Alicycliphilus denitrificans K601: one gene and its partner. The protein of the gene in region 1 interacts with the protein of each later gene in a pairwise test. Links are inferred from orthologs where the notes say so. Each region holds a gene or a part of one and is shown on either strand. Other genes may lie near its edges.

Region 1 (8,037 bases):
CACGGGTGCGGGCAGGCCGGCGGGCGCGAGGAAGGGGAACCAGGTGTCCGCGCTGAAGCCGGGGTAGCCGCTCTCGGCCACCGTGGGCACCTGCGGCAGCAGCGGCAGGCGCTGCGCGCCCAGCGTGGCGATGGCGCGGATCTTGCCCGCCTTGATGAGCGGCGTGGTGGCCACCACCGTGTCCACCGCCAGCTGCACCTGCCCGCCCATGAGTGCGGTCAGGCTCGGCGAGCTGCCGTTGAACGGCACGTGCATCGCCTTGAGCCCCGTGGCGGTCTTGAGCATCTCGCCGCCGAAGTGCACCGACGAGCCCGTGCCAAACGAGCCGTACGAGAACTTGTCCGGCTCGGCCTTAGAGAGCGCCACCAGCTCCTGCAGGGTCTTGCCCGGCGTGGCGTTGTTCGCCACGAGCACCAGACCCATGTCGGCCACCATCGCCAGCGGCGTGAAGCTGTGCAGCGGGTCGTAGGGCAGCTGCGCGCGGATCGCCGGGTTGTAGGTGAGCGTGGAGCTGGCCCCGAGAAACAGCGTGTAGCCGTCCGGCGGCGCCTTGGCCACGAGGCCGCCCGCCACCACCGTGCCCGCGCCGGGACGGTTCTCGACGACCACCGGCTGGCCCAGCTTGTCCGACAGCCCCGCAGCCAGCAGCCGCCCCAGGATGTCGGTGGCGCCGCCGGGCGCGAAGGGCACGATGAGCTTGATGGGCCGGTCGGGGTAGTTCTGCTGCGCGAACGCGGCGGGGGCGGCCAGCGCCGCGGCGCCCGCGACGAGGCACGACAGGAAGCGGGAACGGGTGAGCGAGGTCATGGCTGTCTCCTTTTTTGTGTAGATGGATAAGTCGTTCAGCCCAGCAGCGGACTGCGCCGGCGCGCATAGCCGCTGGCCTGGTCGTAGGCGTGGCCGATCTGCAGCACGGCCAGGTCGGCCTGGGCGGGGCCGATGATCTGCAGGCCCGCGGGCAGCCCCTGCGGGCCGAAGCCCGCGGGCGCGGCCAGCGCGGGCAGGCCGGCCATGGTGGCGGGCACCACGGCCTGCATCCAGCGGTGGTAGGTGTCCATCTCGCGCCCGCCCACGGCGTGCGGCCAGTCGAGCGCGGCGTCGAACGGGAAGACCTGCGCGGCGGGCAGCACGAGGAAGTCATACGTGGCGAACAGGCGGCGCAGCGCCTCGTACCAGGCCGAGCGCACGCGCGCCGCGTCGTACACCCGCATGGCGCAGAGGGCGCGGCCACGCTCTATTTCCCATAGCGCCTCTGGCTTGAGCAGCGCGCGCTTTTCCGGGTTTTCATAGAGAGCGCCATTCGCGCCCGCCACGCTGAAGCTGCGCAGGTCGAGCCAGGCGCGCCACAGGCTCTCGAAGTCGAACGCGGGCAGCGCATCGTCCACCGTGCAGCCGATGTCGGTGAAGTGACGCAGCGCCGCGCGGCAGGTGTCGAGCACGCCCGGCTCCGTGGGCAGGTGCCCTTTCAAATCGCCCAGCCAGCCGATGCGCGCGCCACGGAAGTCGCGCGCCAGCGCCGCGCCCCAGTCGCGCGGCCCCTCGCCGCGGCGCGTGAGGGGCAGCCGGTCGTCGAAGCCCGCCTGCACCGAGAGCAGCAGCGCCAGGTCGGGGATGTCGCGCGCCATCGGCCCGGCCACGCTGAACTGCTGGAAGAACACCTCCTCGCCCGGCCCGTGCGGCACGCAGCCCACCGAGGTGCGCAGGCCGTAGACGTTGTTGAACGCGGCCGGCGTGCGCAGCGAGCCCATCATGTCCGAGCCGTCCGCCACGGGCAGCATGGAAAGCGCAACGGCCACGGCCGCGCCGCCGCTACTGCCGCCGGCCGAGCGCGTGGTGTCCCAGGCGTTGCGCGTGGTGCCGTAGACGGGGTTGTAGGTGTGGCCGCCCAGGCCGAACTCGGGCGAATTGCTGCGCGCCACGAACAGGCAGCCGCCGGCGCGCATGCGCTCGAACACCACGCAGTCGGCCTGCGAAACCTGCCCCGCGAAGAGGGGCGAGCCCTTGGTCGTCACCATGCCCGCCGCGGGCATGATGTCCTTGGGCGCCTGCGGAAAGCCGTGCAGCGGCCCCAGGCTTTCGCCGCGCGCGAGGCGCTCGTCCAGCGCGCGCGCCAGCTGGCGCATGGCATCGCGGTCGGCGAACGCCACGAGCGCGTTGACCACGGGGTTGAGCCGGTCGATCTGCGCATAGCAGGCGTCGAGCACCTCCACGCAGGACACTTCGCGCGCATGGATCGCGCGCGACAGCGCCACGGCGCTCATCTCGGCAATGCCGGCCGCGGCGGGGAACTGGGGTTGCTGTGGCATGGAAATCCTTCGGTCGCGTGACGGAACGGGGCAGGATACGCAGCCGCACCGCTTTCAACAATCGCCGATTTCTTGATTTATCGTTGCGTTTTTCGCAAACCTGGCCGTCCATGATCTCCCACCGCCTGCAAGACACCGCGCTACGCTACTTCCTCGAAGTGGTGCGCAGCGGCTCGGTCAGCGAGGCCGCCGCGCGCCTGAGCGTCTCGCCCTCGGCCGTGAGCCGGCAGGTGGCGGGGCTCGAAGACCTGCTGGGCCTGCCGCTCTTCGAGCGCCGTCCGCGCGGCATGGTGCCCAGCGCCGCGGGCGAGTTGCTGGCCGCCCACGCGCGGCGCGGCGCGCTGGAGGCCGACCGCGTGGTCTCCGACATCCAGGCGCTGCGCGGGCTGCGGCGCGGGCTGATCCGCGTGTGCGCGTCGGGCGGCTTCGTGGTGGAGTTCCTGCCGCGCGCGATGGCGCTCTTTCGCGCCGAACACCCGGGCATGCAGTTCCACCTGCGCGCAGCCGCGCCCGCGGCGGTGACGCAGGCGGTGCTGGACGGCGATGCCGACATCGGCCTGACCTACAGCCGCGCGGCCGAGCGCGACATCGAGGTACAGCACCGCCAGGTCTCGCCCGTGATCGCCATCATGCGGCCCGACCACCCGCTGGCGCGCCACGCGAGCGTGACGCTCGCGCAGATGCACCCCTACCCCATCGCGCTGCCCGACGGCGACAACACCGCGCGCCAGTTGTTCGACATCGCGTGCAGCCAGCGGCGCCTGGTGTTCGAGCCCGCGCTGGTCACCGGGCAGTTCGAGGCGCTCACGCACTTCGTGCTGCACGGCGGAGGCCTCTCGCTCGCGGGCGAAGTCACGGTGCGCGAGCGCATGCGCCGCGGCGAGCTGCACGCCGCGCAGATCCGCGAGCGCGCGGTGAACGGCCGCGCGATCGAGCTGCAGACGCTCGCGGGCCGCACGCTGCCCGAGGGCGTGCACGCCTTCCTGAACCACCTGCGCGCGCTGCTGCCCGCGCCGAGGGCGGCGACAATCCCGCCCAACCCGCAGAACGACACCCCGCCATGAAGACAGAAGACATAGAACCCTTCTTCGCCGCCCTCAAGGCCGCGAACCCGCAGCCCAACACCGAGCTGGAATACACCAGCGTGTTCGAGCTGCTCACGGCCGTGCTGCTCTCGGCCCAGGCCACCGACGTGGGTGTGAACAAGGCCACGCGCCGGCTGTTCCTGGTGGCGAACACGCCGCAGGCCATGCTGGATCTGGGCCTGGAGGGGCTGGAGGGCTACATCAAGACGATCGGCCTGTACCGCAGCAAGGCCAGGCACCTGATGCAGACCTGCCACATCCTCGTGGAGCGCCACGGCGGCCAGGTGCCGCGCACGCGCGAGGCGCTGGAGGCCTTGCCCGGCGTGGGCCGCAAGACGGCCAACGTGGTGCTTAACGTGGCCTTCGGCGAGGCCACGATGGCCGTGGACACGCACATCTTCCGCGTGGGCAACCGCACGGGCCTGGCGCCCGGCAGGAACCCGCTGGAGGTGGAAAAGCGGCTGCTGGAACGCGTGCCGCAGCAGTACATGGTGGACGCGCACCACTGGCTCATCCTGCTGGGCCGCTACGTGTGCCAGGCGCGCAAGCCGCGCTGCTGGGAGTGCGTGGTGGCGCCGTACTGCGGCTACCAGCCCAAGACGCCGGCGCCCTGACGCGGGCGCCGGGGAGATCACAGGCCTTCGTCGGCCTGCACGTCCTTGCGGTAGGTGCTGTAGACGATCACGGGGATGCCCAGCTCGCCCAGGTACTGGGTGATCAGGGGCCTGACGTCGTCCCATTCCAGGCCGCCCACGCCGGTGGCCAGGCGGGGCAGCGCCACGCTCTTGATCCCCTCCTGCCGGATGACCTTGGCCAGGTTCTGCAAGGCGGCGCGCACGTTCTCCACGCTGGCCTTGCCCGGCTTGGCGGCGGGGCCCTGGCCCAGGGTGTTCTGGGTAACCAGGTTCACGATGCGGCGCACGCCGCCGCCTTCCTGCACGCCCGCCCACGCCCATACCTCGCCCGTGCCGATGGCCTTGGAGCGGGTGTCGTGGCGGTAGTCCTTGACCAGGGAAGGCCAGCGCTCGCGCAGCGCCAGGGCCAAGCCGCTGTCGAAGGGGTCGTTTGCCGAAATGCCGTGTGCAAGCAGATCCGCCTTGCTGAGCAGGATGTCGCCGGTGACTTCTTTGATCATTCAATGTTCCTTTCAGTGATCGAGGCGGGCGATAGCTCCTACCTCAAGGAAACATTAGTGCGTATAGGGATTTCCCGTATTAACCCAGATCAAGACGCACTCGGCCCGGCCACTCCGGCCGACGCGAAGCTCGCCATCTCGCGCAGCACGCGGCAGGCAGATTCGAGCAGCGGCCAGGCCAGCGCCGCGCCCGAGCCCTCGCCCAGGCGCAGGCCCAGGTCGAGCAGCGGCTCGGCCCGCAGCTCCTCCAGCATGCGCGCATGCCCGCGCTCGCCCGAGCGGTGGGAGAACACGCAGCGCTCGAGCACGGCGGGCGCCAGGCGCGCGGCCACCAGCACTGCGGCGCTGGTGATGAAGCCATCGACCACGATCACGCGGCGCTCGCTGGCGGCCTGGAGCACGGCGCCGGCGAGCGTGGCGACCTCGAAGCCGCCCAGGGCCGCCAACGCGTCCAGCGGCCCGGTGGCGCCCGCATTGGCCGCCAGCGCCTGCTCCAGCACGGCCTGCTTGCGCGCGATGCCCGCCGCGTCCAGCCCCGTGCCGGCGCCGGTGCACTCGGCCAGCGGCACGCCGGCCAGGCGCGCCAGCAGCAGCGAGGCGACGGAGGTGTTGCCTATGCCCATCTCGCCCAGCAGCAGCACGTTGCCCGGCAGGCCGCGCACGATGTCCCTGCCGTTTTGCAGCGCCTGGGCGCATTGCGCCGCGCTCATGGCCGGGCCGCCGCTGGCGTCCTGCGTGCCCGCGGCCACGCGGCAGTGCACCAGGCGCGGCGCCCCCGGCGCCGCGGCGCGCGCCGGTACTTCGCGCGCCACGCCGCAGTCGGCCACGGTGAGCACCAGCCCGTGCTGGCGCGCCAGCACGCTCACGGCCGCGCCACCGGCCAGGAAGTTCTCCACCATCTGCCAGGTCACGTCGCTCGGGTAGGCCGACACGCCGCGCGCGGCCAGCCCGTGGTCGGCCGCGCACACCAGCATCTGCGGCGCGCGCAGCTCGGGCATCTCGGTGCCCAGGATCAGCCCGAGCCGCAGCGCGAGCGCCTCCAGCCGCCCCAGGGCGCCCAGCGGCTTGGTCTTGCCGTCGATGCGCGACTGCAGGCGCGCGGCGAGGGCGGAATCGTCGATGGAAGGAATGTCGGGAATCAATTGCATAACTCTCAAAAAAATAGCTGCCAGCGCTTGATGGGTAAGCGCTTGAGGCCAGTTTCACTTAAATTTCAAGCACCCGGGGATCGAACCACCGTCCCACCCCCTCGGCCATGCGGTCGAACACCTGCTCCAGCGTGGGCGCGCCAGCGCCGAACAGCGCGCGCAGCACGCCGCCGTCCTCGAACAGGCCGTGCAGGTACAGCCCCAGCACGTTGCCGGCGCCGTTCTGCCAGGCCAGGCCGGGGATGACCTCGCGCGCCACGTCGCCCTTGGCCGCCATGGCCGGGTGCTGCGCGGTCTGGCCGTGGTGGATTTCGTAGCCCTGCACGGGCACGCCGCCCAGGGCCTGCCAGGCGCCCTGCACGGCGCCGAAGCGCGTGTGCGCGGGGCGCACGGTCTTCTCGGCCTCGAAGCTCGTCACCAGCGGCAACAGGCCCAGGCCGGGGCCGTTGCCGTCCACGCCCACGGTGTCGATGAGCGCCTCGCCCAGCATCTGCAGGCCGCCGCAGATGCCCAGCACGCGGGCGCCGCGCGCGGCATGGACGGCGACGGCCGCGTCCAGCCCCTGGGCGCGCAGCCAGGCCAGGTCGGCCGCCGTGGCCTTGCTGCCGGGCAGCACGATCCAGTCGGCGCCGTCCACGTCGGCCGGGCTGCGCGCCCACGAGAGGCGCACGCCGGGCACGTTCTTGAGCGGCTGGAACTCGTCGAGGTTGCTGATGCGCGGATACGCCACCACGGCGATGCGCGTGTGCACGCTGCCGCCCGCCGTGGCGGCCATGTCGAACACGCCGTCCTCCTCGGGCAGGCCGTGGTTCCACTGCATGGGGATGGTGGCCACCACGGGCACGCCGGTCTTCTCGCGCAGCATCTCGGGCGCGGGGGCGAGCAGGCTGGCGTCGCCGCGGAACTTGTTGAGCACGAAGCCCGCGATGAGCGCGCGCTCGTCCCCGGGCAGCAGCGCCCAGGTGCCGTACAGATGCGCGAAGGCGCCGCCGCGGTCGATGTCGGTCACCAGCAGGCAGCGCGCATGCGCATGCCGCGCCACGCGCATGTTGACCACGTCGCTCGCGTGCAGGTTGATCTCGGCCGGCGAGCCCGCGCCCTCGATGACCACCACGTCGTTCTCGGCGCGCAGCGCATCGAGCGCGGCGGTGATCTGCGGCCACACGCGCGCGCTGCGCCCGCGCCAGGGCAGTTGCGAGAGCGCATCGCTCACCTGCCCCAGCAGCACCACCTGGCTCTTCGTGTCGGCCTCGGGCTTGAGCAGCAGCGGGTTCATGCGCACGTCGGGCTCGGCGCGCGCGGCCAGGGCCTGGAAATACTGCGCGCTGCCGATCTCGCCCCAGGCGCCGCCCGGGCCGGCGACCACGCGCGCGTTGTTGCTCATGTTCTGCGCCTTGAAGGGCGCCACCTTCAGGCCCTGGTTGCTGTAGTGGCGGCACAGCGCCGTGGCCAGCCAGCTCTTGCCCGCGCCGCTGGTGGTGCCCAGCACCATGACGCAACGCGCCGGGCCCGGTAATGTCTTGGTCTTCATGCCACGCATTGTCGCCACGCCGCGGCCAGCGCCTGCTGCGCAGGGGGCGCCAGCACGCCCAGGCGCACATGGCCGGACAGGCCGAACGACGCGCAGTCGCGCAGCTTGATGCCCTGGGCGCGCAAGGCCTGCAACGCACCCGGCAGGTCGCCCGCCGGCGGGCGCGCAGTGAAGAAGTTGGCCAGGCTGCCCGGCAGCACGGCCCATCCCAGCGATGCGCACAGCGCCACCTGCGCCGCCTTCCATGCGCGCAGCGTGGCGAGCGACGCGGCGAGCCACGCCTGCGCAGCGTCCCCCGTCCAGGCCTGCAGCAGCGCCACGCCATCGGCCCCCAGCGGCCACGACGGCGCCAGCGCCTGCACGGCGGCGGCCTGCGCCTCGCCCGGCGCGATGGCGTAGGCCGCGCGCACGCCCGTCAGGCCCAGGGCCTTGTTGGGCGACCAGAGCTGCCAGGCGTCAACGGGCGGCGCGGCGGCGGCGCCCTCCAGCCGCAGCGGCGCATAGGCGCGGTCGATCACGCGCACATCCCCCTGGCGCGCGGGCTGCAGCGCCCAGCGCGCCAGGGCCTCGTCGGCCGTGCCCAGCGGGCTGGCGGGCTCGCAGGCCCAGTGCAGCGCGGGCTGCCCTGCCGCATCCGCCCGCGCCAGCCCCCACGCGGCCGCGGCGCGCGCGTAGTCGCCATAGCCATGCGCGGGCAGCACGGCATGGCGCAGGCCGCCGCGCGCGGCAAAGGCCGTGATGCGGTGGATGAACTCGCTGGCGCTGGCCGCAAGCACGATGCGCGGCGCGGGCACGCCATGGAACGCGGCCAGCCGCGCGTGCAGCGCGGTGT
Region 2 (8,295 bases), 1.3 Mb from region 1 along the record:
TCGGCCTTGATGGTGTCGCCCACCTGCACCAGCACTTCGATCACGCCGACCTCGGCAAAGTCGCCGATGTCCGGCACCTTGATGTCAATCACTGCCATGACGATGTCTCCTTCACAGCAGGATGCGGCGGTAGTCCGCCAGCACTTGGCCGAGGTAGGCGTTGAAGCGCGCGGCCGCAGCGCCGTCGATCACGCGGTGGTCGTACGACAGCGACAGCGGCAGCGTGAGGCGCGGCACGAACTGCTTGCCGTCCCACACGGGCTTCATCTGGCCCTTGGACAGGCCCAGGATCGCCACCTCGGGCGCGTTGATGATGGGCGTGAAGTGCGTGCCGCCGATGCCGCCGAGCGACGAGATGGACATGCATCCGCCCTGCATGTCGGCCGCGCCCAGCTTGCCGTCGCGCGCCTTCTTGGCCAGTTCGCTCATCTCCTGGCTGATTTGCAGGATGCCCTTCTTGTCGGCGTCCTTGAGCACGGGAACCACCAGGCCGTTGGGCGTGTCGGCCGCGAAGCCGATGTGGTAGTAGCTCTTGTAGACCAGGGTGTCGCCGTCCAGGCTGGTGTTGAACTCGGGGAATTTCTTGAGCGCGGCGACGACGGCCTTGATGACGAACGCCAGCATGGTGACCTTGACGCCGCTCTTCTCGTTCTCCTTGTTGGTGGAGACGCGGAAGGCTTCGAGCTCGGTGATGTCGGCCTCGTCGTTGTTGGTGACGTGCGGGATCATCACCCAGTTGCGGTGCAGGTTGGCGCCGCTGATCTTCTTGATGCGCGAAAGATCCTTGCGCTCGATCACGCCGAACTTGCTGAAGTCCACCTTGGGCCAGGGCAGCAGGTCCATGCCCACCCCGCTGCCGCCGCCGGCCGGGGCCTTGGCGGCCTGGGCCTGGGTCTGCACGGCGCCGCTCATGACGGCGCGGGTGAAGGACTGCACGTCCTCTGCCGTGATGCGGCCCTTGGGGCCCGTGCCCTTGAGCTCGGCCAGCGGCACGCCCAGTTCGCGGGCGAACTTGCGCACCGAGGGGCTGGCGTGCGGCAGCCGGCCCGATGGCGTCGCCGTGGGGTCGTGCGCGGGCGCGGACTGCGCGGACGCCGGTGCTGCAGCCGCGGCAGCCACGGGCGCGGCCGGTGCCGCCGCGGGGGCGGGGGCAGGCGCCGGCGCGGCGGGCGCTGCCGGGGCGGCGCCTTCGAGCACCGCCACCAAGTCCCCGATGTTGACCTTGTCGCCCAGCTGGACCTTGAGCTCCTTGAGCACGCCGGCCGCGGGCGACGGGATCTCCATCGAGGCCTTGTCGGATTCGACGGTGAACAGCGACTGCTCGACGCGGATGTTGTCGCCGGGCTTGACCAGCAGCTCGATCACGGCCACATCCTTGAAGTCGCCGATGTCGGGCACGCGCACCTCGATGCGGCCGCCTGCCGCGGGCGCTGCGGGCGCCGCCGCGGGCGCTATGGATTCCGCAGCTGCCAGCGCTTGGCTGGCGGGCGCCGGAGCCGGTTTTGGCTCAGAAGCCGCCGCGTCGGCCGTTTCCAGCTCGGCGATCACGCTGCCCTGCTTGACCTTGTCGCCCAGCTTCACTGTGAGCGCCTTCACGACGCCCGCGTGGCTGGACGGGATCTCCATCGAAGCCTTGTCGGACTCGACGGTGATCAGCGACTGCTCGGCCGCGACCTGATCGCCGGGCTTGACCAGCAGCTCGATCACGCCCACCTCGTCAAAGTCCCCGATGTCGGGTACCTGGATCTGAATCAATGCCATGGTTCTCTCCCTCGGTCCTCAAGCGTGCAGCGGGTTGATCTTGTCGGCGTCGATGCCGTACTTGGCAATGGCCTCGGCCACCTTGGCGGCGGGCAGCCGGCCCTCGTCGGCCAGCGACTTCAGCGCGGCCACGGCGATGTAGTGGCGGTTGACCTCGAAATGCTCGCGCAGGCGATAGCGGAAGTCCGAGCGGCCGAAGCCGTCCGTGCCCAGCACGGTGTAGGAGCGGCCGGCCGGGATGAAGGCGCGGATCTGCTCGGCGAAGGCCTTCATGTAGTCGGTCGATGCGACGACCGGGCCGCCGTGGTCCGCGAGCTGCTGGGACACGAAGGACGGGCGCGGAGCCTCCAGCGGGTGCAGCAGGTTCCAGCGCGCCGTGTCCTGGCCCTCGCGGGCGAGTTCGGTGAAGCTCGTGCAGCTCCACACGTCGGCCTGCACGCCCCAGTCGGTGGCCAGGAGCTTCTGCGCCTCCAGCGACTCGCGCAGGATGGAGCCCGAGCCCAGCAGCTGCACGCGCAGCTCGCCCTGCGCGCCGGCCTTGCACAGGTACATGCCCTTGAGGATCTGCTCCTCGGTGCCGGCGGCGAGGCCCGGCATGGGATAGTTCTCGTTGAGCAGCGTGATGTAGTAGAAGACGTTCTCCTGCTTCTCCACCATGCGCTTGAGGCCATGCTGCATGATCACCCCCACCTCGTGCGCGAAGGTCGGGTCGTAGCTCACGCAGTTGGGAATGGTGGACGACAGGATGTGGCTGTGCCCGTCCTCGTGCTGCAGGCCCTCGCCGTTGAGCGTGGTGCGCCCGCTGGTGCCGCCCAGGATGAAGCCGCGCGCCTGCATGTCGCCCGCGGCCCAGGCGAAGTCGCCGAAGCGCTGGAAGCCGAACATCGAGTAGTACACGAAGAACGGGATCATGATGCGGTTGTTCGTCGAGTACGACGTGGCCGCCGCGATCCACGAGCACATGCCGCCCGCCTCGTTGATGCCTTCCTGCAGGATCTGGCCGGCAACGTCTTCCTTGTAGTACATCACCTGGTCGCGGTCCACCGGGGTGTAGCGCTGACCCAGGGGGTTGTAGATGCCAATCTGGCGGAACAGCCCTTCCATGCCGAAGGTGCGCGCCTCGTCCACCAGGATGGGCACGACGCGTGGCCCCAGCGCCTTGTCGCGCAAGAGCTGCGTGAGGAAGCGCACGTAGGCCTGCGTGGTGCTGATCTCGCGGCCCTCGGCCGTGGGCTCCAGGATGGCCTTGAAGGTGTCGAGCGCGGGCACCGTGAAGCTCTCGTCCGCATGGGTGCGGCGGTGCGGCAGGTAGCCGCCCAGGGCCTGGCGGCGCTCGTGCAGGTACTTCATCTCCGGCGTGTCGTCGGCCGGCTTGTAGTAGGGCAGCTTGTCGAGCTCGCTGTCGGGGATCGGGATGTTGAAGCGGTCGCGGATGTAGCGGATGTCCTCGTCGTCCAGCTTCTTGGTCTGGTGCACCGTGTTCTTGGCCTCGCCGGCCTTGCCCATGCCATAGCCCTTCACGGTCTTGACCAGCAGCACCGTGGGCTGGCCCTGGTGCGCGTTGGCGGCGTGGAAGGCGGCGTACACCTTCTCGGGCTCATGCCCGCCGCGGCGCAGCTCCCAGATCTCGTCGTCGGACAGGTGCTCTACGAGCTTGAGCGTCTCAGGGTACTTGCCGAAGAAATGCTTGCGGATGTAGGCGCCGTCCATGGCGCGGTAGGTCTGGTAGTCGCCGTCGAGCGTCTCCATCATCACCTGCTTGAGCTTGCCGCTCTTGTCGCGCGCCAGCAGCTCGTCCCAGCCCTTGCCCCACAGCAGCTTGATCACGTGCCAGCCCGCGCCGCGGAAGTCGCCCTCGAGCTCCTGGATGATCTTGCCGTTGCCGCGCACCGGGCCGTCCAGGCGCTGCAGGTTGCAGTTGATGACGAAGATCAGGTTGTCCAGGTTCTCGCGCGCGGCCAGGCTGATCGCGCCCTTGCTCTCGGGCTCGTCCATCTCGCCGTCGCCCAGGAACACCCAGACCTTGCGGTTGTCCGTCTTGGCGATGCCGCGCGCGTGCAGGTACTTGAGGAAGCGCGCCTGGTAGATCGCCATCATCGGGCCCAGGCCCATGCTCACGGTGGGGAACTGCCAGAAGCCCGGCATGAGCTTGGGGTGGGGGTAGCTCGACAGGCCCTTGCCGCCGACTTCCTGGCGGAAGTTCTCCAGCTGCTCCTCGGTGATGCGTCCCTCCAGGTAGGCGCGCGCGTAGATGCCCGGCGCGCTGTGGCCCTGGAAGTAGATGCAGTCGCCGCCGTGACCCTCGCTCTCGGCGTGCCAGAAATGGTTGAAGCCCGCGCCCCACATGGAAGCGAGCGATGCGAACGATCCGATGTGCCCCCCCAGGTCGCCACCGTCGTGCGGGTGCAGACGGTTGGCGCGCACCACCATGGCCATGGCGTTCCAGCGCATGTAGGCGCGCAGGCGCTTCTCGATGGCGATGTTGCCGGGGCAACGCGCCTCCTGGTCCGGCTCGATAGTGTTCACGTAGCCCGTGTTGGCCGAAAACGGCAGGTCGATGCTGCTCTGGCGCGCCTGTTCGAGCAGCTGCTCCAGCAGGAAGTGGGCGCGCTCCGGCCCCTCTTTCTCGATCACCGCAGAGAGCGCTTCCAGCCACTCGCGTGTTTCTTGTTGGTCGATGTCGCTTGCGCCTAGGCCTTTGGTTGGGTCGGACATAGCCGGTGTCTCCTTGTCAAATCGGTGGTGATGGGAGGGATAGTGCCCGAAGTTTCGCACAGTTTTTTAAAATTTCAAATGGTGCTCGTTGATTTCTTAATATGAAATATTGCTGCGAACGCACATTATTTCTTCAGATGAAATGGCACCCGGCCCAGCCCGCGAAAATACGGGGCTCGCTCTAAACTCGACTCCCATGGACCCCGCCGAAACATCTGCCCCCCCCGCCGCCGCCGCCGTGAAAGCGCCGGCCCGCTGGTGGCGTTCCTGGTGGCGCAGCCTCTCGCCCGGGCGCCAGGACCGTTTCGCCGCGCTGGCGCCGCTGGCGTCCGTGCTGATGTTCATGGCCGCCATCGCGGTGTCCTTCTGGTATTTGCGCACGGAAGAGATCGAGCGCGAGAAAGAGGCCCTCAAACGCGACGTGGAATATGCCCAGCAGCGCGTGCGCCTGCGCCTGCTCGAACGCCAGGAGCAGGTCATGCGCATCGCGCGCGACCTCTCCAACGGGGACCTCACGCGCAGCGACTTCGTGGGCCGCGCCGAGGCGCTCATCAGCCAGTACCCCGAGCTGCAGGCCATCACCTGGATCGACGAACGCCGGCGCATCCGCGCGAGCCACGCCGCCCCCACGGTGACGAGCAACCAGCTGCGCGTGAGCGGCGAAGTGCTCAAGACGGGCGAGGCGGCAGACCTCTTCAGGCTCGCGCGCGACATGCAGCAGCCGGTGTACTCCCAGCCCGAGGCTGGCAGCGACGACGCCGCGCCCCTGCTGCAGTTGCAGGTGCCGCTGTCGCCGCAGGGCAAGTTCGGCGGCGTGGTGCTGGCGGAATACTCGATCGACAGCCTGCTGCGCTACGCCACCCCCACGGAGGTGCTGGCGCGCTACGCCGTCACGCTCATCGACGGCCAGGGGCGCACACTGGCCGGCACGCCGCTGGCGCCCCGGCACAACGCCCTGCTGCCCTGGACCACCAGGGCCAACGAGTACGAGATCCCGGTCTCCCCCGTGGGCAACGGTCTGGTGCTGCGCGCCCAGGCCTACCGCACCTCGCTGGGCATGGTGGGCAGCGGCCTGTTCTGGCTCGTAGGCACGCTGAGCGCCATGACCACGTGGATGCTGATCGCCACCTGGCGCCATACGCGCCGGCGCATGCAGGCCCAGCAGGCGCTGGTGGCGGAGACCAATTTCCGCCGCGCCATGGAAAACTCCATCCTCACCGGCATGCGCGCGCTGGACCTGGAGGGCCGCATCACCTACGTGAACGCCGCCTTCTGCCAGATGACAGGGTGGACCCAGGAAGAGCTGATCGGCCAGACCCCGCCCTACAGCTACTGGCCCGAGGCCGAGTACGAGAAGCTGCACGCCAACCTGCGCGAGGAACTCTCGGGCAAGACCGTGCCCGGGGGGTTCCAGGTGCGCGTGCGGCGCAAGAGCGGCACGCTGTTCGACGCGCGCCTGTACGTCTCGCCGCTGATCGACGCCCGCGGCCAGCAGACGGGCTGGATGACGTCGATGACCGACATCACCGAGCCCAACCGCGTGCGCGAGCAGCTCACGGCCTCGCACGAGCGCTTCACCATCGTGCTCGAGGCGCTGGACGCCTCGGTGTCCGTCGCACCGCTGGGCAGCCAGGAGCTGCTGTTCGCCAACCGCCTGTACCGCCAGTGGTTCGGCTCGCAGACCAGCGGCCACCTGGAGATGGTCGCGCAGGCGGGCGTGCTGCCCGCGCACGGCGGCGGCGTGGACGGGCACGAGGACGACAGCCTCATGGGCCTGCTGGCCTCCGATCCCCTGGCCCATGCCCACTCGGAGAACGCCGAGATCTACCGGCCCGACCTGGGCAAGTGGCTGGAGGTGCGCTCGCGCTACCTGAACTGGGTGGACGGGCGCCTGGCGCAAATGGTGATCGCCACCGACATCACGCCGCGCCGCCAGGCCGAGGAACTGGCCGCGCGCCAGGCCGAGCGCGCCGAGTCGGTGAGCCGCCTCATTACCATGGGCGAGATGGCCTCGAGCGTGGCGCACGAGCTCAACCAGCCGCTCACCGCCATCAGCAACTACTGCAGCGGCATGGTCTCGCGCATCCAGGGCGGCCAGCTCAGCGAAGAGGCCCTGCTCGCCGCGCTGAAGAAGACCGCCCACCAGGCCCAGCGCGCGGGCCAGATCATCCAGCGCATCCGCGCCTTCGTGAAGAAGAGCGAGCCCAACCGCACGCTGGCCGACGTGCACGAGATGGTCAGCGAGGCGCTGGAGCTGGCCAGCATCGAACTGCGCCGCCACAACGTGCGCCTGACGCATTACGTGGCGGCCCGCCTGCCCCAAGTCATGGCCGACACCATTCTGATCGAGCAAGTGCTGATCAACCTGATGAAGAACGGCGCCGAATCTATCGCCCAGGCCCAGCGCCCGCCGGCGCTGCGCAGCGTGGAGCTGCGCGTGGTGCCGCGCCAGGTGGACGGCTGCGACGTGATCGAGTTCTCGGTGCAGGACACCGGCAGGGGTTTGGCGCCCGAGGTACTGGCCCATCTGTTCGAGGCCTTCTTCTCCACCAAGAGCGAGGGCATGGGCATCGGCCTGAACCTGTGCCGCAGCATCGTCGAATCGCACCACGGACGCATGCACGCCGAGAACCTCTACAATGCCGACGAGGTCACCGGTTGCCGGTTCTCTTTCTGGCTGCCGCTCGCCAACACGGCCGAGACCACTATCAATTCCGCAGCAACGTCAACCCCTGGGACTATTGCATGAGCTTGATTCCGAAAAAAGGCACCGTCTATGTCGTCGATGACGACGAAGCCGTCCGCGATTCACTTCAGTGGCTGCTCGAAGGCAAGGACTACCGCGTACGCTGCTTTGATTCGGCCGAGTCCTTTCTCACCCGCTACGACCCGCGCGAGGTGGCCTGCCTGATCGTGGATATCCGCATGGGCGGCATGACCGGCCTGGAGCTGCAGGACCGGCTGGTGGAGCGCAAGTCGCCCCTGCCCATCGTGTTCATTACCGGCCATGGCGACGTGCCCATGGCCGTCAACACCATGAAGAAGGGCGCGCTCGACTTCATCCAGAAACCCTTCGACGAGGAAGAACTGCTCGGCCTGGTCGAGCGCATGCTGGACCGCGCCCGCGAGGCTTTCGCCGGCCACCAGCAGGCCGCCAGCCGAGACGCGCTGCTGTCCAAGCTCACCGGCCGCGAGGCCCAGGTGCTCGAGCGCATCGTCGCCGGCCGCCTGAACAAGCAGATCGCCGACGACCTGGGGATCAGCATCAAGACCGTTGAGGCGCACCGCGCCAACATCATGGAAAAGCTCAACGCCAACACCGTGGCGGACCTGCTCAAGATCGCCCTGGGGCAGCAAGCAGCCAAGGCCTGAACGCTATCATTTCCGCAGCTGCCGGCGCATACCTGTCAAGCGCTAGGCAGCTTTTTCATTTGTATCTCTCGAAAATCCAGACATGACTGCCCAACTGATTGACGGCAACGCCCTCTCGCGCCAGCTGCGCGCGCAAGTCGCCCAGCGCACCCAAGCACTGAAGGCGCGCGGCATCACCCCGGGCCTGGCCGTCGTGCTGGTGGGCGACAACCCGGCCAGCCAGGTCTACGTGCGCAACAAGGTCAAGGCCTGCGAGGACGTGGGCTTCCACTCGGTGCTGGAGAAGTACGACGCCAGCATGACCGAGGCCGAGCTGTTGGCGCGCGTCGAGGCGCTGAACAACGACCCGGCCATCCACGGCATCCTGGTGCAGTTGCCATTGCCCAAGCACATAGACGACCACAAGGTCATCGAGGCCATCTCGCCCCTGAAGGACGTGGACGGCTT

The links.
Region 2: the proteins of nth (region 1) and aceE interact in binary tests that used the Escherichia coli proteins (3 or more experiments, as listed by UniProt). The link is inferred for Alicycliphilus denitrificans K601 from one-to-one orthologs.

What each region holds. Positions count from the first base shown.
Region 1 is NC_015422.1:1,254,145-1,262,181, reverse strand. Bases 2,189-5,185 are described here. They hold nth (endonuclease III), read left to right. Parts: upstream 2,189-3,366; coding sequence 3,367-4,005; downstream 4,006-5,185. Other genes in these bases: cobT (nicotinate-nucleotide--dimethylbenzimidazole phosphoribosyltransferase), read right to left, coding at 4,616-5,185; ALIDE2_RS06010 (macro domain-containing protein), read right to left, coding at 4,023-4,526; ALIDE2_RS06020 (LysR family transcriptional regulator), read left to right, coding at 2,417-3,370; ALIDE2_RS06025 (amidase), read right to left, coding at 2,189-2,306. In the rest of the region: ALIDE2_RS06030 (Bug family tripartite tricarboxylate transporter substrate binding protein), read right to left, coding at 1-807; more of ALIDE2_RS06025, read right to left, coding at 843-2,188; more of cobT, read right to left, coding at 5,186-5,674; ALIDE2_RS06000 (cobyric acid synthase), read right to left, coding at 5,733-7,205; ALIDE2_RS05995 (aminotransferase class I/II-fold pyridoxal phosphate-dependent enzyme), read right to left, coding at 7,202-8,037. UniProt on the Escherichia coli protein: DNA repair enzyme that has both DNA N-glycosylase activity and AP-lyase activity. The DNA N-glycosylase activity releases various damaged pyrimidines from DNA by cleaving the N-glycosidic bond, leaving an AP (apurinic/apyrimidinic) site.
Region 2 is NC_015422.1:2,511,797-2,520,091, reverse strand. Bases 1,580-4,834 are described here. They hold aceE (pyruvate dehydrogenase (acetyl-transferring), homodimeric type), read right to left. Parts: upstream 4,477-4,834; coding sequence 1,780-4,476; downstream 1,580-1,779. Other genes in these bases: ALIDE2_RS12040 (PAS domain S-box protein), read left to right, coding at 4,673-4,834; aceF (dihydrolipoyllysine-residue acetyltransferase), read right to left, coding at 1,580-1,761. In the rest of the region: lpdA (dihydrolipoyl dehydrogenase), read right to left, coding at 1-98; more of aceF, read right to left, coding at 112-1,579; more of ALIDE2_RS12040, read left to right, coding at 4,835-7,225; ALIDE2_RS12035 (response regulator transcription factor), read left to right, coding at 7,222-7,848; bifunctional methylenetetrahydrofolate dehydrogenase/methenyltetrahydrofolate cyclohydrolase FolD, read left to right, coding at 7,931-8,295. UniProt on the Escherichia coli protein: Component of the pyruvate dehydrogenase (PDH) complex, that catalyzes the overall conversion of pyruvate to acetyl-CoA and CO(2).